3 regions of the Frankia sp. CoBUL1 genome follow, and region 2 is predicted to be linked to each of the others. Evidence: riboswitches for the same ligand, from Rfam matches in the RefSeq annotation. Region 2 holds a riboswitch; each other region holds the start of a gene.
The links. A riboswitch is a leader RNA that binds a small molecule or an ion and turns the genes downstream of it on or off. The one in region 2 is predicted to bind cyclic di-AMP.

Region 1 (7,583 bases), on a different contig from region 2:
CCGATCAGGATCCCGCTCTCGACGAAGATGACCGCGAAGAGGACGACGTACAGCGTCATCCCGGACAGGCTGCCGACGTCCACTCGACCAGTGTGCCGGCCCTTGGTCGGCACCCGCCGACCAAGTCGGCGGGGACCACATCGCGCGGATCCGCACCGCGCCGGCGACGTCAGCCGCATCCGATCCCGGGACGGGGCAAGGCGTCATACCCTTCGCCCATCAGGAGTCCACGGCGGGCTTCGGCCCGATCCGGCTGCCCTGCACCGCGGGTGCATGGCTGATCGGCGCCCCTACAGGTTCGTAAGGAGCCCCACCGATGCCCATCGCCACGCCAGACGTATACGCCGAGATGCTCGACCGGGCGAAGGCCCAGTCCTTCGCCTACCCCGCGATCAACGTGACCTCGTCGCAGTCCCTGAACGCCGCGCTGCGGGGCTTCACCGAAGCCGGCAGTGACGGCATCGTGCAGGTGTCCACCGGCGGTGCCGAGTACCTGTCCGGCTCGACGGTGAAGAACATGGTCCTCGGCGCGGAGGCACTGGCCGAGTTCGCCCACCACGTCGCGGAGGCGTATCCGGTCAACATCGCCCTGCACACCGACCACTGCCCGGCCGACAAGCTTGACACCTACATCCGTCCCTTGATCGCGATCTCGAAGAATCGGGTGGCCCAGGGGCGCGAGCCGCTCTTCCAGTCGCACATGTGGGACGGCTCGGCGGTCCCCCTCGAGGAGAACCTCAAGATCGCCGAAGAACTACTCGCGGACGCCGCCGCCGCAAAGATTGTTCTCGAGGTCGAGATCGGGGTCGTCGGCGGCGAGGAGGACGGCGTCGTCGGCGCGATCGACGAGAAGCTCTACACGACGCCGGAGGACATGTGGCGGACGGCCGAGGTGCTCGGCACCGGCGCGAAGGGGCGCTACCTGCTCGCCGCCACCTTCGGCAACGTGCACGGTGTGTACAAGCCCGGAAACGTCAAGCTACGCCCGACGATTCTGCACGAAGGACAGGAGTACGTCGCCAGGAAGCTCGGGCTGCCAGCCGGCGCGAAGCCGTTCAACCTCGTCTTTCACGGCGGTAGCGGGTCGGCTCTCACCGAAATCCGCGAGACCCTCGACTACGGGGTGGTCAAGATGAACGTGGACACGGACACCCAGTACGCATTCACCCGCCCCATCGTGGACCACGTGTTCAAAAACTATGACGGCGTTCTCAAGGTGGACGGTGAGGTCGGCGTGAAGAAGGCGTACGACCCGCGTACCTACGGAAAGCTCGCGGAGAGCAGCATGGCGGCCCGCGTCGCCCAGGCGTGTGAGGACCTCCGTTCCGCCGGCACCAGCCTCGGGCGGGCATAGTCCGGCCCAGGAGCGCACGCCGGCTGGCGGGATCGGTTCGTCGGATACCGGCCGGCCTGTCCGCCGGCTGGCGGACAGGCGGACAGATAGCCACCGGCCGCGAAACCAGGCAACCGAGCAACCGCCGCCGCTCGTCCGAGGACATTCTCCGGGCCCCTCGGTCCGACCCTCTCCATCATTTCCGGCGGACGGAACGACCGGCACGCGGCGGACATCCGACCCGCCCCGGTCCGATGCACGACCCGCCGATTTCCCGTACTATGCCGGCCCGCACGGTCCCCCGGTCGCTCCGACGGCTGGGGGACCACTGTTTAGCGGGCGCGGCATCCCGCTCCTCGCGTAACGCCGCCCCCGCCGGCAACCAGCAGGTTTCGGCCAAATGAGCGGACACGCACCGGACCTTCGGTAACCGTTCACCTACCGCCCCGCCCCCACGGAACCCCTTCGCCCACTGCGGTGGCCCGACAGGCGCTTTTTACAGTAGGTGTCCGATTGAATCCGCCGTGTGCAAAAATCACAACGCTGTAAGTTACCGCCCGATTTCCGTTGTTTTTCTCACAAAAACAGGCTTCAATGGACGAAGTGTAGTATCAGGCCGATCACTCGCGTCGATCTCGTAGCAGGGCCGTCACGCCTTTGTCGACATGTCACACATCTGGCCTGATGTGGGACTCTCCGCTCATCGTCGACCATCGGCAAACAGGGTGACCGGCCGAGCACAAATGCCTCCGCACGCCGTACCGCCAGGTTGATGAGCGGGCGCGCACGCGCGATACCAGGCCGCCAGTTCCTACTCAAGCAGGCGCGCCGAGTGTGCTCTTTTTCACGCACCCTATTCAATGCTTGGCGACTCGCCGGGCGGCGTGGTTATGGTTTTCGCCGTGCCCGGCAACAACGTCGGGCATTCGTCGGGCGGCACGCCGAATCCTGCCCCTGGCCGACGATTTCTCGAACCGGGCGGCAGGAACGGGGGACCCATCTCCGAGTATCGAAAGGATTCGATGCTCTCGGGGTGAAGCCATGTGCGACGACCACACGGAAAGGTATTTCCGGTGCGGCTTCCGTCTCCAGGGATCCCTGGCACGGCCGGGCAGTTCCCAGCCCGAATCCGACAGCTCACCTCGCAGGCGTGGGGAAGGACCACAAGACATGTCCGACGCACGTATCAGTGGCCGACAATGCCGCGCCGGTACCCGCAGCCGGGCCCGGGCTCTCGTGGTCGCGCCAGTACTCGCGGCGGCGGTGGGCGGCACCTTCGCGCTCAGCCAGCCGGCCGATGCGGCCACCACCTGGACGGGCCTGCGGCAGTGCGAGTCCGGCGGTGACTACACGACCAACACCGGCAACGCGTACTACGGCGCTTACCAGTTCTCCGCCAGCACTTGGCACAGCCTCGGCTACGGCGGTCTGCCGCACCAGGCTCCCCCGGCCGTCCAGGACGAGGCCGCACTCAAGCTCGCCCGGAGGTCCGGCTTCGGCCAGTGGCCGGCCTGTGGCCGCGGGATGGGCGCCGACCAGCTCGCGGGCGGCTCGTCGAGCTCCTCGGGCCAGGCCTCGCGCACGACGGAACGCCGCGAGCTGACGGTCAGTCCCATCTCCATGAGCACTCCTGTATTCACCCGTAACCTGACGACCGCACTGGCCAGGCAGGTACGTGACGACGTGCGGGCCTGGCAGGCCCGCGTCAACCATCTGGGCTATCCGCTCACGATCGACGGCCGCTACGGACCACGCTCCGCCGCAGTCGCCCGCGCCCTGCAGGCCGCCAAGGGACTCGCCGTCGACGGCATCGTCGGCCCGGCGACCTGGCGGGCCACCTTCCGCTGATCCGCTGATCCTCTCCATCAGCTCCATCAGCTGATCCATTCGCTCCGCTCCCGTGGCGGAGGGACGACCGCCGCGGGAACCGGACATCCCACCCCGGCGACACCGGTCAGGGGATCTCACCTCGACGACGGGCTGGCCCGACCGGCCTCCGGACGATCTCCGGTTGACGGCCCGTACGGGCCGGCCCGTACAACCCACCACCAGCATCACCCGGACCGCACCCTGACATCACCCGGACCGCACCCTGACCGGCCTCCGGCAGGGCCGATCCTCGGCGGGGCCGATCTTCGGCAAGGCCGACGAGGAACAGCAGGACCAGCGAGCCACCTGCGGAACCTGTATGGAAGTGGCACGATTCGCGCGATCCTCACTGGTTACTCCGGACCACCCCGGTTTGCGCTCCATGAGCGGTTCTCGCTAGAGTGCCTCTCACTCGCCTCGTCGGCGAGGCCGCCCGGACGGACGCCGAGTCCTGCCCCCGTACGAGCGGCCGGAACGAACATCGACCGCAGCGGGCAGGAGTGGGGGACCCACATTTCGGGCGCCGCAAGCGGCGTCCTTGGGGTAAAGCCGGTGCGTCCCGGCCCATGGTGGAGAGCGGTTCCCACCCGGGGTCGGATCCTCCGGCCGGGCCATCCCAGCCCGCACCCGACAGCTCACCCCGCAGGCGACGGGATTGGACTGACATGCCCTCTGGGCGTCGTGGCGGCAGACATCGAGCACCGCAGGCCCCATCGCCCGCCGGTCGCATCCTGCGCACCACCGGCGCGGTCACGGCCATCGTCGGCAGCGGCCTCGCGGTCACCGCGGCTCCGGCGGGCGCGGCCACCTCCGACGACTTCGCCAAGCTCCGCCAATGCGAGTCCGGCGGCAACTACGCGGTCAACACCGGCAACGGCTTCTCCGGTGCCTACCAGTTCGACGACCAGACCTGGCACGGGCTCGGGTACTCCGGCCGCCCGTACCAGGCATCGCCCGCCACGCAGGACGAGGCGGCCGCGAAGCTCTACAACCAGCGGGGCTGGCAGCCATGGCCGTCCTGCTCGGTCAAGATGGGCCTGACCAACAACGGCCCGGCCAGTGTCCCGGGCGGCTCCGGTGACGTCATCCAGCAGGCCATCACCCCGGTGGAACCCCCCATAACGCTGGACCGGGCCCGCCGGGAGATGGGGGACGGCTCGTTCAGGGGCACGGTCCTCGACGCGTCCCTCAGCGACGACGTTCGCCCGGACGCCTTCGTCTGGCAGGACAGGATGCGTCAGAAGGGCTTCGTACTCACCGTCGACGGCAAGTTCGGACCGCAGTCGCAGGGCATCGCCGCGCTGTACTCGTACCTCACCCGGGTGAGCGACGGTCAACCCGGGGTCGTCGGCCAGAATCTGTGGAACGTCAGCGTCAGGGCCTGACCGACCGGTCACCGTGCGCGCAGGGCAAGCGCGTCCGGGGTGACCTCCATGACGTGTGCGGCCGGTCGTCGGGCAGGATGCACTCATGATGACGCCGTCCACCTCGGGAAAGCCCAACCTGCTCTCCGGTCCGCCGCCGACGCTCCTGCCCTCCGACGCGGCCGCGACCGATGCGCTGGTCGCCGGTGATCCGCCGGATGCCGTCGCCGCCCGGCTGTCCGCGTTCAGCGTGCCTTGGGCCGCGCTCGCCGAGCTCGCGCTCACCGGCGGACGACCCGTCGAGGCCTATGCCTACGCCCGCACGGGCTATCACCGCGGCCTCGACGCCCTGCGCCGCTCGGGCTGGAAGGGCAACGGGCCGATCCCCTGGTCACACGAACCCAACCGCGGGTTCCTGCGTTCGCTCGCCGCTCTCGGTCGGGCGGCCGCGGCCATCGGGGAGGCCGAGGAGGCCACCCGCTGCCGGATGTTCCTGGCCGACAGCGATCCCGTCGCTGCCAGTGAGCTCGGCTTCACCTGACAGTGAGTTCATCAGGCCGTGTCGGTGGTGGAGACCAGCGAGGATGCCGCAGCCGGCCCCACGACCCCGTCATCCCTAGTAACCTCGCCCGGTGCCTGCTCTTGTCCTCATCGGTGCCCAGTGGGGCGACGAGGGAAAAGGAAAGGCGACCGACCTCCTGGGCGGCGCCGTCGATTACGTCGTCCGCTACCAGGGTGGCAACAACGCCGGCCACACCGTGGTCATCGGGGCGGAGAGTTACGCGCTCCACCTGATTCCCAGTGGCATGCTGCGGGCCGACTGCGTTCCCGTGATCGGCAACGGGGTCGTCATCGACCCGGGCGTGCTGCTGGCCGAGATGGACGGGCTCACCGCCCGCGGCATCGACGTCTCCCGGCTCCTGATCAGCGCGAACGCCCATCTGATCATGCCCCATCACCGGGCGCTGGACCGGGTCATCGAGCGCTACCTGGGCAAGGCGCGGATCGGTACCACCGGTCGCGGCATCGGTCCCACCTACGGCGACAAGGTTGCCCGTACGGGCATCAGAGTGCAGGATCTCCTCGACCCGGGCATCTTCCACAAGAAGCTCGAACTGGTGCTACGGGAGAAGAACCAGATCCTGGCCAAGGTCTACAACCGGCGCCGGATCGAGCTCGACGAGGTGGTCGAGGAGTACGCCGACTACGCGAAACGCCTGCAACCCCACATCGCCGACACCGGTCTGATCCTCGACCGGGCGCTGCGCGCGGGCAAGGTCGTGCTGCTCGAAGGCTCCCAGGGCACCCTCCTCGACGTCGACCACGGCACCTACCCGTTCGTCACCTCATCGAACCCGACCGCCGGCTACGCGGCCACCGGCGCCGGCATCGGCCCGACGAGGATCAGTCGGGTGATCGGCATCATCAAGGCCTACACGACCCGGGTCGGCGCCGGCCCCTTCCCCACCGAGCTGGACGACAAGGTCGGAGAGGAGCTGCGCCGCATCGGCGGGGAGTTCGGCGTGACGACCGGCCGGGCGCGGCGCACCGGCTGGTTCGACGCCGTAATCGCCCGCTACGCGGTGCGGGTCAACGGCCTGACCGACCTTTTCCTCACCAAACTGGACGTCCTGTCGGGCTTCGACCGGGTGCCCATCTGCGTCGGCTACGACATCGGCGGCGAACGGGTTGACGAGATGCCCATGACCCAGACCGAGTTCCACCACGCCAAGCCGATCTACACCGACCTGCCCGGCTGGCACGAGGACATCTCCGACGTCCGGTCGTTCGCCGACCTGCCCGGCGCCGCGAAGGACTACATCAGGGCGTTGGAGGAGTTCTCCGGCGCCCCGGTGTCGGCGGTCGGCGTCGGTCCCGGGCGGGACCAGACGCTCGTCATCAATGACCTGGTCTGAAACGACTGGTCCGGAACGGACCTGATCTGATCCCGCCCGGCGCGGGCCGAGATCCGGTCGGTTCCGGTTGCACCCGGAAGCATTACCATCGACGCTTGGGCAGTCACGCAAAGCAATGACGTCCGGGGGTGGTGGCGGTGGCCGTTGTCAGGTCCCGGCCGTCGGATGACGATCCTTCCATCCCCGGGCAGACACCGCTGTCGCTGCCGGAACCGGCCGAAGCCCCGCAACCGGCCCGTTGGCCACCGGCCGTGAGACGCGGTTACCTGCACCCGACCGACTCCGACGCCTGGCCGGTCGGGTTCTCCCCCACCGGCGAGGCTCTGCCGCAGACCCTGACCGACGTGCTGCTGCGGGGCAGCCACGCCATCCGGAGCTCGAAGCGGGCCGAGGCACAGCGGCTCGAACGCGCCGCGGCCGTCGCCAGTCACGTCGACACCCAGATCCGTGACTTCCTGGACTTCTGCGCGGCCGAACACCTGGTACCACCGGTCACGGTGCGGGCGACCCGCACCACGCCGCACCGCGCACCGGTGCGGTACCGTGCCGGGCGGCCGCTGCCCGCGCTGGACCTGAGCGAGGGCGGGGCGCCACGGGCGGTTACGGACCCGGCGGCCCGGGCCGACCCGGCGGATCGGGCGGATCGGGCGGACGCGGGTGAGGCTGCCGTCGACCCCGGTCGCCGCCGGCGTTGGCCGGGACGGCGGGAACGGCTACAGGCGTGGCCACTGCTGTACTGGCGCTGCGAGAACTTCCCGGCTGCGGGGCGGTCGCTGCACCTGTTCGTCGAACCGGGTGGGCGCGCCTTCGAGGGCCGCGACGATCCCGCCCCGCTGACCGTGCTCGGCCGGGAGGTCCGGGTCTGGCCGGTCGACGCCGCCGCCATCGTCGCGGGCATGGCCGAGGTGGACGCACGCCGCTGCGCGCTGCACCTGGTGCACGGCATGGCCCACCTGCTCTGGCGGTCGGGTGTCGGGCTGTAGTCGCTCAGCGCGGATCGTCCCAGATGATCGGCCGGGAGTCACCGGCACCGACCGGGCACGACGCACACGATGATCAACACACCCGCTACTGTGGAACCGTGACCCGACCGAACTGCGA
Region 2 (7,583 bases):
TCACCGCCTGCCGGGCGGCGAGCGCGGTGTCATAGCCGGCCGGGCGGGCGCCCGCGCCCACCCCCGTGAGCACCCGGCAGATACGGGCCGGCGACTGGGTCGCGAGCACCCGCGCGATCCCCACGGCGACCAGCGCGCCGAGCCGACGAGCGAGGGACGGTTTCGCCTCCGGCCGCTCGACCACCATCGGCGCGGTCACCGGGCCTGCGTCCGGGGATCGCAGACCGCCTCGGTCTCGGGTGACCATCGGGACTCGGGCTCGGCCTCGATGAGGCCCACGTCCGCGAGTTGGGCAAGCAGACCCTCCACGTCGCGGCGCGCCGTCTCCGGGTCAACCTCGCTGGTCTCACACAGCCCGCGGACGGCGGCTGCCGTGTCGCCGCCGTCGAGCAGGATCCGCAGCACCAGATCACCCGAGGGGTTGAGGGTCCAGTATCGGCCGTTGTCGATATGGAGGAGAACCGCTCCGTACTGGGTCGGCGCCCGCACCACGTCAGGCCGCAACGTCACCATGATCACTCACTCCTCCGGTAGCTCAGTCAGGGCCCCGCCGGCTCGCGAGCACCCGCAGCCACGCGTCCGCCGCGAACGTCGGTCGCAGCGCCTGGTGGCGATGACCAGGTACGGACGAAGATCGGCACGCCTGGCGCAGCGCGTCCGGCTCGATCAGGCCGAGATCGGCCAACGGGCTGTCATCGCACAGCTTCACCAGGACGTCCTGACTGGCGCGCAGGCCCTGATCCTCCTCGGCGGCGGTATCCGCCTTGGTCTCGCGGCGCAGGCATTCCTGCGGCACCAGCCGGCGCATGGCCTCCTGCAGTAACGGTTTGTACTCCCACGGACCGGTGCGCTCTTCGGGCCGCACCGCCAGCGCCGCCCGGACCACCCGCTCGTCGAGGAAGGGTGCGGCGAGCGGCGGGCCGACCGGATCGGCGAGCTGGTCGAACAACCGGAACACCGCCGCGCCGGCGCGGATGGCGAAGAGATCGGCGTGGCCGTCCCGGGTCTCGGCCAGCGGCCGGGCGCGCCGGGCGGCCTCCGCGAACGCTCCGGTCAGCAGGTCGAGGGCCGTCGGCGTGAGCCAACCCGGGACCACAGGCGGAAAGGCCCAGTCGAGCGAGGCCAGGACGCCCGGGTGGGATCGGCCGGAACCGGCGGAACCGGCGGAACCGGCCGGACGGCGCGCGTGGCCGACCGTGGCGCGGCGGGCCTGGTCGAGCGCATCGGTCATGTCGGCGAGGCAGTCCCGGTAGCCGCGCGGCCGCATCATTCGCAGGCACGCCATCCACGGCCAGCCCTCCTGCGCTCGGTGTCCGCGCAGGTCGTGCAGCGCCCGCCGGGGCCGGCGGCGCAACAACCGGGGGAGGTAGGCGGGACAGCCGTAGGCGACCTCGTCACCACCGAACCCGGTGAGGTGCACCCGCGGCCCGTACAGCGCGACCCGGTCAAGACCCGCGCGCAGCTTCGCCCGGTCGCCGATGCCGACGAACGGCCGGTCGAGCGGTTCGTCGGCGTCGGCGATGCCGTCGTAAACGAGGGGAAGCCCGGCGGCGGGCAGGATCTCGCGCGTGACGCCAGGGAACGTGGCCGCGGCCCACGTGGCCCGCGCGGCGTCGTCGTCACCGGGATCGCGGGCAATCCCGGTGAGCGCGACCACGTCGGCGGGGCCGCGCGCGGCCAGGCAGCACACCGAGGTGGAGTTCAGTCCGCCCGACAGATCACAGCTCACCGTCCCGCCGCCGGCGACCCGCGCCGCCACGGCCTCGGCGAGAGCCGCCCGCAGGGTCGGCGCCCCCTCCGTGCGGGACCGCACCGGTGCCGGTCGACGCCACCACCGCAGGACGGTGGCCTTCTCGTCAGGGCCGACGAGAAGGTAGTGATCCGGGGGCAGCGCGTCGATCGACTCCCAGAGCACCAGGTCATCGAGCGGATGGGGCGGTGACGGGTCGAGCAGCGACAAAGCCAGCGCCGTCCGGTTCAGCGGGGCGCCCGTGAGCCGGGCGAGCACGTCGGCGCGGTCGGCGGCGACCAGGTGGCTGCCCAACCGGGCGGTGAAGACCCGCCGGGTTCCCGTCGGGCTGCCCTGGATGCGACGGTGGCTGTCGATCTCGGCGATCACGTGGTAGTCGCCGGCCACGACGCGCGCGAGGTCGAGAGCGTGCACGTCACGGGCCGAGAGAAGCAGCCGCAGGAGCTGTCGCGCGTTGGTCGCGGCACACCCGATCAGGGCCAGCCGCGAGCGCCCGGCGACGGCACTGACCATGGCATCGTCCGGCCAGTCGCCGACGATCCACGGCCGCCCGGAGGCATAGCGCAGCATGCGACGAGCCCCCGGCGGACGCACGACGGGATCACGGTCGGCCAGCACCAGAAACCAGCAGGACGGAATCGGGACCACCTCCACCCCGGCCGCCGTCACGCAAAACGCCGCCAGGAATAGTCACGCCCCCAGCCCCAGCGGCCGTTCGTCACTGCGGCGAAGCTGCCGGCATCTTCCAGTCGCGGGGGGAGGTAGATAGCCTTCATCGTCTTCTCCTCAGCGGTTTCCGCGCGCCCTCGCTCGGTGGCGTGCACCCCGGTGAGGTGCACCCCGGTGGCGATACACGGCGGCGCCGCGCGCGTGGCCCGGGCGCCGGCCGGCTGGTCCAGCCCGTATGGTTGAAATTCCCCCGCCGGGTTCACTGGCGGTTCAGCTGACTTCCGGCGCACGGCTCGGCAGGCACGGCCGTGGCATCAGGTGACCCACGAGTCCGGATTCAGTACATGCTGATGGGCACGCCGCAGTTCGACACCGGGCTCGATCCCGAGTTCGGTCACCAGCCGCCGGTAGACCGTCTGGTACTCGGCCAGTGCCTCGGCCCGCCGGCCGGTGTGTTCCAACGCAAGGATCAGCTGGGCCCAGAGACGTTCCCGGGTCGGATGTTCGACCGTGAGCGCCCGCAGGGTCGGCAGCACCCGGTCGTACTCGCCGAGGGCCAGGCGGGCGTCGATCAGGTCCTCGCACACCGCCCAGCGAGCCTCCTCCAGCCGGAGGACCTCCGCGCCCGCGATCTCCGCCGGGAGCTCGTCGAACGCGTCCCCCCGCCACAGCGCGAGGGCGCCTTCGAAAAACCCGGCAGCGCGTTCCGGCGAGCCGGCGCGCACGGCGGCGCGGCCCTGCTCGGCGGCCGATTCGAACCGCTTAGCGTCGATCTCACCGGACGCGACGACCAGGCGGTACTCCCCCGGCCGGCTCTCGATGCGTCCGGGGCCGTTCCCCCCGGCTCCGGACGTGTCCAGGGGCGGCCGGAGGGTGTGCCGCAGCTCCGAGAGATAAGTCTTGATGTTGCCCCCGGCGGAGCGCGGCGGGGCGTCCTGCCAGAGCGCGAGCCGCATCCCGTCCACACTCACCCACTGGCCGGCGTGCAGCAGCAGGGCCAGCAGCAGTATGCGCTTCTTGCGCTGGTCGATGCGGACCTGCTCGCCCGAGGATCGCCGCACCTCCAGCGGCCCCAGGACCGCGAACAGGAGACCGGCCCCGGTCACGGAGGATGCGTTCGGACTCGCCTCAGGTAGGTAGTCGTCGAGCATCGTGGCTCTCATCGATCGGGCCCCCGTTTCGGTTTTCCCGTGCGGGCCGGCTGGTCCCGTGCGGGCCGGTGCCGTCTCCCGGCCCGGTGCTGGCCCGGTGGCTGAATACCCCCACCTCACCCCGGGTAGTCATCCGGTGCGTGCGGATATCGAGCAGCGCCCTTGGGTGGGTCGGGAATACCGGCCGACGGCAGCGGAGCCCGGTCGGCGGGCCTCGATCAGAGTCAGATCCCGAGCTTCGCCCGCGTCTGCGGTCCGACGATCCCGTCAACCACCAGACCATGCTTCAGCTGGAAGTCCTTGACCATGTGGTTGGTCTGATACCCGAACTTCCCATCCACGCTGATCGGGTAGCCAAGGCTGGCGAGCCTCTTCTGGATCTGGTGGACGTCGAGACGGAACCCGAGGCCGACGGCCAGCGACGGGTAGCGGGCCGCGGGTGCCACCACGGCCGCACGCGCCGGGGCAGCCAGCGAGGAGTAGGAGATGTTCGTGAACCGCACGCCGCGCGAGACGGCGGCCGCCGCCGCCTGTCCCCGGGCCAGGTAGCGGTAATGCAGGCCGTTGGTGTAGGCGCTCCAGGCGGTGATGCCCTGGCCTTCACAGACCTTCTTCGCCGCCCAGGCGTTGACGGCCGGGTCGTAGAGGTTGCGGTTACCCACCCAGCCGGCGTGGGCCCGCATGTTGATCTGCCACAGGCCGCGCGAGTCCTCGCCGTAGGTGGCGTGGGCGTAGGGGTTGCCGCCGGACTCCGCAAGAGCCACCGCGACCCAGGTGGCCAGCGGAACGCCGCGGCAGTCGGGCAGTCCCGCGTTCGCGGCCGCGCTGGCGATCGTCACATCGGGGACCGTGGTGGCGGCCCGGGCCGGGCTCGCGGTGGCGAAAATGCCGGCGCCGGCGCCGATCACACCGACGGCGGCGACAACGGCGCCCCGGGTCTGGGTGGAACGTTTCCGATGCTTTCCCTTGGCCATTTCTTTGACATCTCATTTCGGTGTCGTCGAACACAGACGGGTGATCGAGGGGAGGGATGCCGCTCGAAGGAGGGCGAGCGGAGACGACCGCGCTGGAGAAGGGCAACACCCAGTGCCGGTCTCCCGGTACGCCGAGAGGACGTCCTGGGACGACCGGGGACGACCGATCGACGCGCCCTGGGGATTCCGGGCTCGATGGGCTGAACAGCACGGCAGGCGGCCGTGGTCATTCCGTTCCAGGCCTGACGGGCCCGGTGGGCGGCAGGGGTCAGCCGACCACAGACGACGAGGCCGGGTGGCTTTCAGCCGAGCTGGTGGTATGGCGCGTCAGCGCGATCGGCCGGTACGGGCACCGACCGGATGGCACGTTCTCGCGAAGACGTCAGGGCGAGAACGGCGCCCCGTATGGCGGGGACGCACCGCGGGTCGCGCCGAACGGCGTCACGGTCCAGAAGACCGGAGCCGAGCGTTCCTGAAACACAGGCAACGTCGAGTCCTTCCCGTACGCCTGCGAGGTTAGCTGTCGGGTTCGGGCCGGGAAGCCCGGCCGTTTCCGCGGCGTGCGCGTAACGGCTTAACCCCAAGGGCGGCACGCAACGAGCCACCCGGAGGAACGTGGTTCCCCCGCTTCTGCCCAAGATCTCTCGGAGGGAGCTGCGGACCGTGGACAGAACTCGGCGTCGGCCCGGAGCTGTTGATACCCCGCAACCGTAGCGAACTACAGACCGTAGTGACAAGTACGAGTTGTGCCGAATCTGGGCGCATGTTGGTCACGATGCGTGCATAACACTGCGATGCCGCAACTCTCGGACATCAATAGCAGCTACCGGTAGCGACGCAGATCACCCGTCACGACCGGATCTTGGCGATATGACCGGTCCGTCGAGACGGGGACCGGTGGCCACGAGGTCCGGTAGTCACCGGGACCGCCCGGCCGTCCGGCAGCCCAACCCGGCAACCCCCGGCAAGCCCGGCAAGCCCGGCAAGCGGAAGCCTGGCCCGGGGGTCGGGTGGCGTGCGGACGGGTACGCAAACGCGAACGGCGCCGGCTTCGAGCCTGCGGCTCGAAGCCGGCGCCGTTGGAAAACGGACGATGCGGTACGGGACAGACGACTGACCCGCGGATTCGCGTGATTCACGCCGGCACCCGCCGAGGAAACACCTGCTGAGCGGTTGGGCCTCCCGCGAAGGCACACCCCCATCGGACCGGCACGCGGGCGCGCCCGGCACCGGGCGAGATCAGTCGACCGAACGGTCCCGCTGCCGTTGCCGTGGGGTCAGCCGCGGGACACGGAGGTTCTCGAGGAACAGCAGGATGTGCGCGCCGACCGCACGCCGGCCGGGGCCGGCGAGCACGCCATGCCCCCCGGGCAGCGACGCCAGCCGGGCCCGGCGCGCGGTCCGCGTCATCATGCGCGCCAGCGCAAGCGGGCTGACCTCGTCGCGCTCGGCATGGAGCAACAGGATCGGCAGGTCGGGAAGCGACCGTGGGATCGGTTGTCCCGGATCCTCGCCCGCGATCTTCCGGTACACCAGCGGCAGGTCGAGCAACACGAGGGCATCCGGCCGGACCGCTGGCGAACCGGCGCCGACCAACGCCCGCAGGGCCCCGCTGTCCGAACCCAGCAGGACGAACGGACCATCGGGGGGACACGCCTCACCAAGGGCGAGGACGGTGTCTCTCCCGTGGTCGAGAAACGTCACCTGATAGCCGTCGAGCGCGAGCCGGAAAGCTAGGCCCTCGAAATGTTCGGCGGATTCTCCACGACCGGGGAGAAGGACCACACTGGCTCTTCTCGAGTGGGTGGGATCACCACTGGGCCAGTAACGGGTTCCCGGCCCCCCACATATCCACGGGGGCGCGGACGAAAGTATGATGACGAAGCCAGGGACGACACAACATGCTCCGATCGAAAACCGTCCAGAGATGTACCCGGTACTGACCGGACATCGATACCGAGGCAGCTGGCGTCCACGCAGGCGATGACGATCTACAGACAGCCCCATCGAGCGACCGTGAATCAGGAGAACGCCAGAGAGAACACCGAGAGCGAGGGAAAGCCGAGGAGGCTAGTAAAGCACGTGAAGCGGCCGGGCCGGACAACCGGACGAGGCCACTCGCAGGAAGTCAATGTGGCCACGGACGACCAGGGGGGTCATCCGATCCACCGAGGAGAACATGACCATATTTTGCCTATCCGACGGCTACCTGTCAACATGGTCAACATTGTTACTCAGGTGTTTCACCCCATGTCCGTCCGAGGATACGTAACCGTAGCCACCGGTCGTGACCGGTGGCCGCGCATCATGTGCCGCGCGCCGCCGCACAGCCGGACGCCGGGGCGGAGTCGGGTGACCGCCGGCTGCGCCCCGGCGCCGTCGGGCCGGACGCGGCTCAGGCGGCGGCGCCCACCATCGTGTTGCAGCTCTCCGCGCAGGACCGGCATGCGCCGGCGAGCTTGGCGAGCTGCTGATCCTGCGGCATCCTCTCGCATATCTCAGCGCACATCACGCAGATCCGCGCGCACATCGCGCACATTTCCCCGTGCATCGGCGACATCCGGCACATCATGTCGGCGCAGGTCCTGGTGACGGCCGCGCAGTCCATCATCAGCCGCATGTTCGCCGGCTCCATCATGGCGCCCGGCATGTCCATGCAGTAGGAGATCGTCTCCTCGCACAGAGCCGAGCAGGACATACACTCCTCGATGGCCTTCCGCATGTTCTTATTGATCATTTCAGCGTGCTGCATGAGAACCCTCCAGGCGTTGGAGACGCGGCACCCCGTACCAGCGAATGGCCCGGACCACCTGACGGCAGCCGGCAGCGGGGCCCCTACGACGATAGCTTTCAGGGGCCGATCCGCATCTCGGTCAATCGCCGTCCCAGAGCGGATCCGACGAAATCCCGCGAGCCATACTAAGGGTATTTCTTTTTATATTTCGTGAACATTCCGGAAAACCGGAGAGTCAGCCGGGCTGCGACGCCGCGGGCCACTCGGGAGCGATTCTCGGCACCTCTTCCATCACCATGGTGGGG
Region 3 (7,583 bases), on a different contig from region 2:
GCGACCTGGTAGATCAGCGGGCGCGCAATGTGATGCGCGTCCAGGCGCCCAGGTAGACCCGGTCCCCGTCACGAAGCGGAACGGGCTGGCCGGGCTCGATGGGGTCCGGTTCGTCGTTCAGTCGGGTGCCGTTGGTGGAGCCCGGGTCGCGGACCGCGTAACCGCCGTCGGGCAGCAGTTCGAACAGGGCGTGGCTGCGGGAGATCCCCGGGTCCTCCGGCGCTCCGGACAGGTCGATGTCGGGATGGATGCCACGGGACTCGCTGCGCCGTCCCACGAGCATCTGAGAGCCGGCCAAGGCGAAGACCCGACGAGGGTAGAAGGTCGGGAACGGGACCCGGTGGTCGTCGCCGCTGTCGTAGTACTCGCGCTCCGCCTCGACGATGGCCTCCCAGACGGTGCTGCCCGCCGACGCGCGGTCCCGGTCCCATCCGGCACCACGCCCGGAGCCGGCCCGCGGGTCGTCGAGGACCGCGTCACGGGGGTCGACGTGGCCGCCGCGGGTGCCGCCGAGTTCCGGATCGCCCAGTCGCGGATCGCCCAGTCGCGGATCGCCCAGCCGCGGGTCGGCGCCGGGCCGAGCGTGCCGCGGGTCGGTTGTGTGCCGCGGGTCGGTTGTGTGCCGCGGGTTGCCGGTGACCCGGTCGCCGGCTGGCGCGGGCGGGGCGGAGGCGTCCATGCCCAGCGGGTCCGCACCGTAGCTGTACTCGGCGTCGCGCCGGCTCCGGCGGTGCGTGTCCGACTCGCGATCAAGGTCGCCCCGCGGGTCCGGATATCCACCCGGCGTCCGGCTGTCGCGGCCGGTGGGGTAGCCGCCCCGGTCGGCCCGGTCGTCATGGCCGCGGCTGTACGGGCCGCGATCGTAGGGATCGCGGGGATCAAGGTCGGGGTAGCCGCCCGGGACGCGCTCCTCGCGGCTGTCGCGGCCGGTGGGGTAGCCGCCCCGGTCGGCCCGGTCGTCATGGCCGCGGCTGTAGGGGTCGCGGTCGTAGGGATCGCGGGGATCGAGGTCGGGGTAGCCGCCCGGGACGCGCTCCTCGCGGCTGTCGCGGCCGACGGGGTAACCGCCACGGTTCTCCGGCGTGCCCCAGTCCCGACCGTAGGGATCGCGCCCGTGGTCGATCCGGTCGTCGGGGGCCGGCCGCTCGTCACGCCCGCGTGGGTAAGGGGCACGATCATAGCCACCGGGCGGGCCGTAGGGGTCCTCCTGATAACCGCGGCCCCCCCGGGACTGGTCGGGGTAGCCGTCGCGGCCATACCCGCCATACGCGTCGCCGCCGCGCGGGTCGCCGCCGCGCGGCGGGTCCGTCACCCCGGGCAGGTCGGCTGGCGAACGGCGGATGCCCAACGGGTCGTAGCCATCTGGACCGTCCGCATCCGGGCCGGTCTGCTCGGCTGGCCCACGCCGGCGGTTCCCGTCAGCCGAGCGGCCGGGGGCATCTGCTCCGTAGGGAGCTCGCCCGCCGTCCTCCGGACGGTATTCGTACCTCTCCTGACCACTCATGATCCCAATTCCGCACCGATCGCAGTAGTCGGGTCGTGAGACAGGTGCCCCGTAGGGCATCGTGCCCTCACCTGATCACCGGTTCACCCGGAGGGTCCTCGTCGACCGTGTGTCAAGGACCATCTCATCGATCTTCTTGGCGTTCTTCTTCAACCGAACCGTACCTGTTGTGGCATTGTCGACGTGAACCACCTTCTGTAGGAGGCGGTAGGTGTCTCCGTTGCCGGAGGCGAGCGCCAGCTGAGCGCCGCGTCCGAGCAACAGTGTCGCAGTCGCCTCGTCGTCGGCCCGACGCGCCTCCAGACCCCGTAGCACCGCGGCCGCGAGTTCCGCCTGGTCGGTGTAGTGGGCGACCGGGTCGTTGATCCGGCTCCGCTGGGTCTCATTGTCCGTCCAAACCGCTCGGACCAGCGCCTTTGACGTCACCCGGCCGTCGACGACGAGGCTGACCCGCGCCGCCCGCGCCTCGGTTCCCAGCGCGCGGGCGGGCACCTGGACATTCAAATGGTAGTCGCGCGACTCGATTCCCCACGCGCCGGTACGGTACCGGAAGGTACTCGTTCTGGTAGACCTCCGCGGCGAAGGCACTCATCAGTCCTCCACCCGGGCGGCCACCACCGTGATGTTGTCGTGTCCCCCGGAGTTGATGGCGAAGTCGACGAGGTGGCGGGCGACGTCGATGGCCTCGCAGCGGGGTGGGAGCTGGTTGACGAGCGCGGCCATCACGTCTGGCCGGGACGCGTAGTTCCACAGCCCGTCGCTGCAGACCAGTACCGTGGCCGGCGCCTCGATCGGGAACATCTCGGTGTGCGGCGCGACGTCCTCGACGTCGCCGCCCAGCCAGCGGGTGAGGGTGTGCGCCCGCCGGTGCGTCTCGGCCTCGTTGGCCGGGATGAGCCCCGCGCGCGCGGCCTCGGCCGCCCAGGTGTCGTCGGCGGTCAGCCGCTCGCACCAGCGCGGACCGAGCAGGTAGACCCGGCTGTCGCCGACCCAGCCGACCGTGACCATGCCCGGCCCGTCCGGGGTCGGCGGGGTGACGATGGCCGCGGCGAACGTGCACGACGGCGCCATCCGCCCCTCGGCCGCGCTGAGTTGGGCGATGGTCGCCTGGGCCGCGTCGACGGCGGCGTGCAGCGCGGCCTCGGCGTCCTCCGGGGAGAACCCGCCGACGACCGCGCGGGGCGATGTTCGCGGCTTCTTGTAGTCGGCATACGACGGTTCGAGGATGTCGAGCATCTCCTCGGCCCGGCTGACGCCGCGCGACGGGCGGGTGCCGTGGTGGACGGGGCGCCCCGGGCCGTGGGCACGCACCGCATCCGCGAGGACGGCCATGGCGGCGGTCGCCGCGGCGGCCGAGGCCTGCCCGGAGCCCGGAGTGGTCGATACGCCGTCACACACCACCGCGATCAGCGTGCCGTACACGACGGCCAGGCCCATGGCGTCCTCGTTGGTGGTGTGCCGGACGCCGCGGTCGCACACGCCGGCGAGCTGGCCGAGGTCGACCTCGCTGTGGTCGGCGTCGCCGTGGCCGGGGTTCGGACCCTCCAGCCCGTGACCACAGACCTCGCAGTACCGGTCGTCGGTATACACCGGTGCCGCGCACACCGGGCAGCGACCCAGGTCGTCGTCGAGTTCGAACGGCCCGCTCCCGGTGATCTGGTAGGCGACCGTGGGGGCGTCGTCATGCGGGTTGAGGTCCACCGTCATGCCGCCGGGAGAAAGCGGACGCGGCCGGAAACAGCCGGGAGAACGCATGCGGGCGGTGTGCGCAGAGCCATGTGCTGGGTGCCTCCTGCCCCTGACGATCGGGTCGCTGACGGCCGGATCGTCGATGCTCGCCGTGGCCGTCTCGGGACACCGACGGCGCGCGCCCGATGATCGGCCGAAGTGGTCGCACTCGTCGAGCTGGTCATCACACATTCATGAAGACGTATTCCCCCAGCTTCCCCCACGGCACGTCGAGGGTGTAGATCGCCGTGCCGGCGACCTGATCCGACGCGCCCGCCATCGTCGGCGGGCGACCCTAAAAGAGCGTAAAGGCCGGGGGTGGATGGTGGCAGGGCCCCCGCATCCCGGGGAACCCCGGGCCTGCTGATCGGCGTGGTCACGCGGCCGCCGCTCATGACCCGCACCTCCGCTCGCGTCGTCACGTCGTCTCCCCGGGTCCGCCTGGGCCGCCTGGGCCGCCGGGCCGGGAGGTGGCGCTCAACGTTCTATGCCGGGCATTCTCCAGGAATGTCACCGCCGCGGCGGTGACACCGCCAGGTCGGGGAGCACACCCGCCGAACGCCCGCGGCGGCGTGCCGCGCGGCCCGGCCGCCGTGACGAGCGCGGTACCGTAGGCCTCCACTCCGCCGAGCATGGTGAGACTGGCATCGAGATCGTCGATGTTGATCAGGTGGCACCCCGCCTTCGCCATGGGTCACCACCGGTCTTCGGCCCGCGACCACCCGGCGGCGGGTGGAAGAACGATGCGCACCTGACCCTCCTGACGCCGGTGAGGAGCGGCCGGACCACATCAGGTCGGGCCGTGGGCCTGCCGGCCCTCAGGATAGGGCGCCGGATCCCCGGAAACGGCCATGTCGAGGTATGCCCATGGCAGAGCTCCTCCGCCGAGTTCCTGCCGAGCGCGCCCCGACACGGCGGTGTCGTCCGCCGTATACCGTGGTCACATGGTCATTCCCCGGGCGTGTAATGGTCGGTGGTCCTGATGGCCGGTGCCGCTCGCCGGGACAGCGGGATCGCCCGCGGCGGTCAGGGCGGTCGGGCCGCCAAGGCCGGTTCCCACCGCAAGGGGGCCTCCACGGGCAGCGGCGGTCACGGCCGCAAGGCGCTGGAGGGCCGTGGGGCCACTCCGCCCGCGCAGCTGCGCCCCGGCCATCCCGCCCAGCGTCGTGCGGCGGCGGCTGCTGCGGCCCGTTCCGCCTCGGCCGGAGCCGAGCGGAGTCGAGCGGCCGCCGGCCGGCGCGGGGATGGTGGCCGCGCCGTCGCAGCTGCGGCCACCACCGGGCCGAGCGCCGTGGGGGGTTCCGCGGGGGCCGGGCGCCCACGGCGGACCGAGGGCGACGAGCTGGTGGTCGGGCGCAACGCGGTGGTCGAGGCGCTGCGGGCCGGGGTACCGTCGTCGACCCTTTTCATCGCCGGCGGGCTGGACTTCGACGAGCGGCTCGCCGACGCCCGCCGGCTCGCCGGGCGGGCCGGGATCGCCGTGGCCGACGTCGGCCGCACGGATCTCGACCGGATGTGTGGCACCGCTCCGCATCAGGGTCTCGCCCTCGTGGTACCGCCGTTCCGGTATGCCCATCCGGATGATCTCCTCGCCCGCGCGCGCTCGTCTCCGCCGGGTCTGCTGGTGGCGTTGGACGGGGTCACCGATCCTCGCAACCTCGGGGCCGTGGTGCGCTCGGCCGCCGCCTTCGGTGCCCACGGCGTCGTCGTCCCGGAGCGTAGGGCCGCCGGCGTGACCGCCGCGGCCTGGAAGACCTCGGCGGGGGCTGCCGCCCGGCTGCCGGTGGCGCGCGCCACCAACCTCGCCCGCACGCTCGTCTCCTACGCGGCGGGCGGCCAGTTCGTTGTCGGTCTGGCCGCGGACGGTGAAGTGAGCATCGACGAGCTCACGATGGCGACCGACCCCCTCGTCCTGGTGATCGGTTCCGAGGGATGCGGGTTGTCCAGGCTGGTCGAGCAGCGCTGCGACGTGAGGGTCCGGATCCCCATGGCGGGTGCGGTGGAGTCCCTCAACGCGGGGGTGGCCGCCGGGATCACGCTGGCCGAGATCGCCCGCCGCCGTCGGATCGGCTGAGCCGGCCGATCGGTGGGTCCGCCGGGTCTCCGCCGGGCGGGGCCGCGGAAGTTGAGCTGGCCGACGTCGCCGTGACCGGGAAACCGTGACCGGGAAACGTAGCGTGCAGCCCCGTGTCCCGTCCGGGACACGGGGCTGCTGGCCGCGCGCCGATCAGTACCTGCCGGGCGTGGACGGTGAAGGCTGGTGCGGGAAGCCGGGCAGCTCAGATCTTGTGACCCCAGCACGGCTTCGAGGCGTACCAGGGGCTCGTCCCCTGCTGGGCGTACAGGATGCGGGCGCGCTGCCACTGCTCGGCGACGCTGGCGTGCTGCGGCAGACCCTTGCCGCCGACCCCGCGCCAGGTGCTGGGCAGAAACTGGAACAACCCGCCGGCGCCGATGGAGTTGACCGCGCGGGGGTTCCCCCCGGACTCACACGGGATCACCTTGGAGAGGAAGTGGTCGGCGTTCGTCGACGCGCTGGCCGGTTGGGACAGCGCGAGGCCACCGCCGATCGAGGCCGCGAGAGTGGTGGCGGCGATCAAGGCCCGGGAACCGAGCCTGATGCGGTTGAGGCCACGAGCGAGCGAACGAGCGTTGGACATTGAGTTGCCCTTCCCCACGCCTGCGAGGTGAGCTGTCGGGTTCGGGCTGGGAATGCCCGGCCGCGCATCGCGGCTTCACCCCGAGGACGTCTTTTATCGGCGCCCGGAATTGGTTCCCCCGCTCCTGCCAAAGGTTTGATTCTCGTCGAGCGGGGGCAGGATTCGGCGTGCCGCCCGACGCATGCCATCAGGTGACGGCACGGCAACGAACATAGCTGAGAGTGACCCGGGGAAAACAAGAGTACGTGAGGATGCACACAGTGCACCCCACTTACTTGTCCCGATCTTTTTAATGGTGTTTCGCGCCCGCGTGCGCGCCCGATCCTAGAGGTTGTTCAGTGGGCTGAAAATCCCCAGTTCGTGGCTGGGTCGTCACGCTGACGGTAAACAATAAGCGATGCGTGGAGAATCTGTTCCGCCGCGTGGCGATCGAGCCTCCACTACCCGCTGCCGGCAGTCTCCAACCAGGTTCCGAAAAAATCTGTGTCGACGTTCCGGCGGACCCGCACCTATCGCCTGCTTTCCGGACTATACGGCACGAGGGAACCATGTCATATGTCGGATCTACCAGTCCGTGTCGGACACCCGGTCCCGGCGCTGCGCCGTCGGCACGTCGGCACGTCGGCATGCCGCCACGCCGCCCGCGGGGCGGGTGCGTTCGGGCTGGTCAGCGGTTGTAGGACCAGGCCGAGCCGGTACCCCGGTACTGCTCCACCGGGATCGGTGTGGTTCCGGCCCGCATCCGATCCGTGTAGAGCTGACCGTGCAGGTGATCGATCTCGTGAGCGACGAGCCGCGCCAGCCCCTGCCGATAGACGGTGATGTGCCGGTTGCCATCGATATCGGTGTGTTCGACGTGCAGCTCCAGCGGCCGGGGGACGAGGCCACGGACGTCGAAGAAGCTCAGGCAGCCCTCGTACTGCTCGTCAGTCTCCCGGGAGGTCTCGATGACGTTGGGGTTGAGCAGCGTGAGCGTGTCGCCGCCCGCGGTACGCACGATCGCCGCGGCGCGGTTGATGCCGACCTGCGGCGCGGCGATGCCCAGGCCCTTGCCGAAGGTGTGCAGAACGGACACCCGTTCGAGGGCGGAGGACAGTTCGGTGACGACCCGGCGCGCGTCTTCGGCCTCGTTGGGCAGGGCGAAAGGGCGGGCCGGCTGCCGCAGGATCGCCTCACCCTCCTGCACGATGCCGACGGCCGCCATCTGATCGCTGGGACGTGTTCCGGTCTCCGTGGCCGGATCACGTTCCGGCACGGTGGCCCGGAAGTTCCATTCCAGTCGGTAGCGGGCGTGCAGCGGCGGCTCGGTGGTCGACCAGGTGAAGACCCGTCGGTCGCCGGAGTCGGTGCGGGCGATTGCGGTCCGCAACGGGAAGGCATCGGCGGTCATCGACGTCTCCATGCCCCAGACCACGGGATCCAGCTCGGCCGGAAAGTCCAGCCGGACCGAGAGGAAACTCGTCGGTACCCGCACGGCACGCTGGAACCACGGCCCCCACTTCTCCCTGCTCACCTGGTAGCTGTAGTTGATCCATGCCGATTCGCCGGGATAGAGCGGAAATCGTCCTCGGCTGTTCTCGAAGAGCAGCCAGACCTCCTTGAGCGCGTCCCAGTCGGTCTTGACCTGCCAGGCCATCTGCTCGCCGCCACAGTGCGCGCTGAGCTGGAGGTCCTCCCAGCGCAGCGGATCG

Region 1: it holds a riboswitch for cyclic di-AMP, as region 2 does, so the genes downstream of both, AC08OX_RS07960 (transglycosylase family protein) here and AC08OX_RS10620 (peptidoglycan-binding protein) in region 2, are expected to answer to the same signal.
Region 3: it holds a riboswitch for cyclic di-AMP, as region 2 does, so the genes downstream of both, AC08OX_RS04600 (transglycosylase family protein) here and AC08OX_RS10620 (peptidoglycan-binding protein) in region 2, are expected to answer to the same signal.

What each region holds. Positions count from the first base shown of each region.
Region 1 covers NZ_CDXDOS010000071.1:6,123-13,705, reverse strand. Annotated here, with positions in the region: gene AC08OX_RS07970 (DedA family protein) at 1-113, opposite strand, end outside; gene fbaA (class II fructose-bisphosphate aldolase) at 317-1,354, shown strand; cyclic di-AMP (ydaO/yuaA leader) riboswitch at 2,273-2,485, shown strand; gene AC08OX_RS07960 (transglycosylase family protein) at 2,504-3,181, shown strand; gene AC08OX_RS07955 (transglycosylase family protein) at 3,868-4,587, shown strand; gene AC08OX_RS07950 (DUF3151 domain-containing protein) at 4,673-5,107, shown strand; gene AC08OX_RS07945 (adenylosuccinate synthase) at 5,199-6,482, shown strand; gene AC08OX_RS07940 (hypothetical protein) at 6,620-7,465, shown strand.
Region 2 covers NZ_CDXDOS010000121.1:319-7,901, forward strand. Annotated here, with positions in the region: gene AC08OX_RS10595 (lasso peptide biosynthesis B2 protein) at 1-199, opposite strand, end outside; gene AC08OX_RS10600 (lasso peptide biosynthesis PqqD family chaperone) at 196-513, opposite strand; gene AC08OX_RS10605 (asparagine synthase-related protein) at 536-2,404, opposite strand; gene AC08OX_RS10610 (lasso RiPP family leader peptide-containing protein) at 2,416-2,526, opposite strand; gene AC08OX_RS10615 (AfsR/SARP family transcriptional regulator) at 2,734-3,582, opposite strand; gene AC08OX_RS10620 (peptidoglycan-binding protein) at 3,795-4,544, opposite strand; cyclic di-AMP (ydaO/yuaA leader) riboswitch at 5,036-5,204, opposite strand; gene AC08OX_RS10625 (alpha/beta hydrolase) at 5,784-6,329, opposite strand; gene AC08OX_RS10630 (four-helix bundle copper-binding protein) at 6,940-7,296, opposite strand; gene AC08OX_RS10635 (amidohydrolase family protein) at 7,514-7,583, opposite strand, start outside.
Region 3 covers NZ_CDXDOS010000029.1:233-7,815, reverse strand. Annotated here, with positions in the region: gene AC08OX_RS04625 (FHA domain-containing protein) at 14-1,504, opposite strand; gene AC08OX_RS04620 (hypothetical protein) at 1,580-1,996, opposite strand; gene AC08OX_RS04615 (PP2C family protein-serine/threonine phosphatase) at 2,096-3,211, opposite strand; gene AC08OX_RS04610 (hypothetical protein) at 3,651-3,923, opposite strand; gene rlmB (23S rRNA (guanosine(2251)-2'-O)-methyltransferase RlmB) at 4,215-5,306, shown strand; gene AC08OX_RS04600 (transglycosylase family protein) at 5,512-5,892, opposite strand; cyclic di-AMP (ydaO/yuaA leader) riboswitch at 5,895-6,070, opposite strand; partial or broken gene AC08OX_RS04595 (peptide deformylase) at 6,560-7,583, opposite strand, start outside.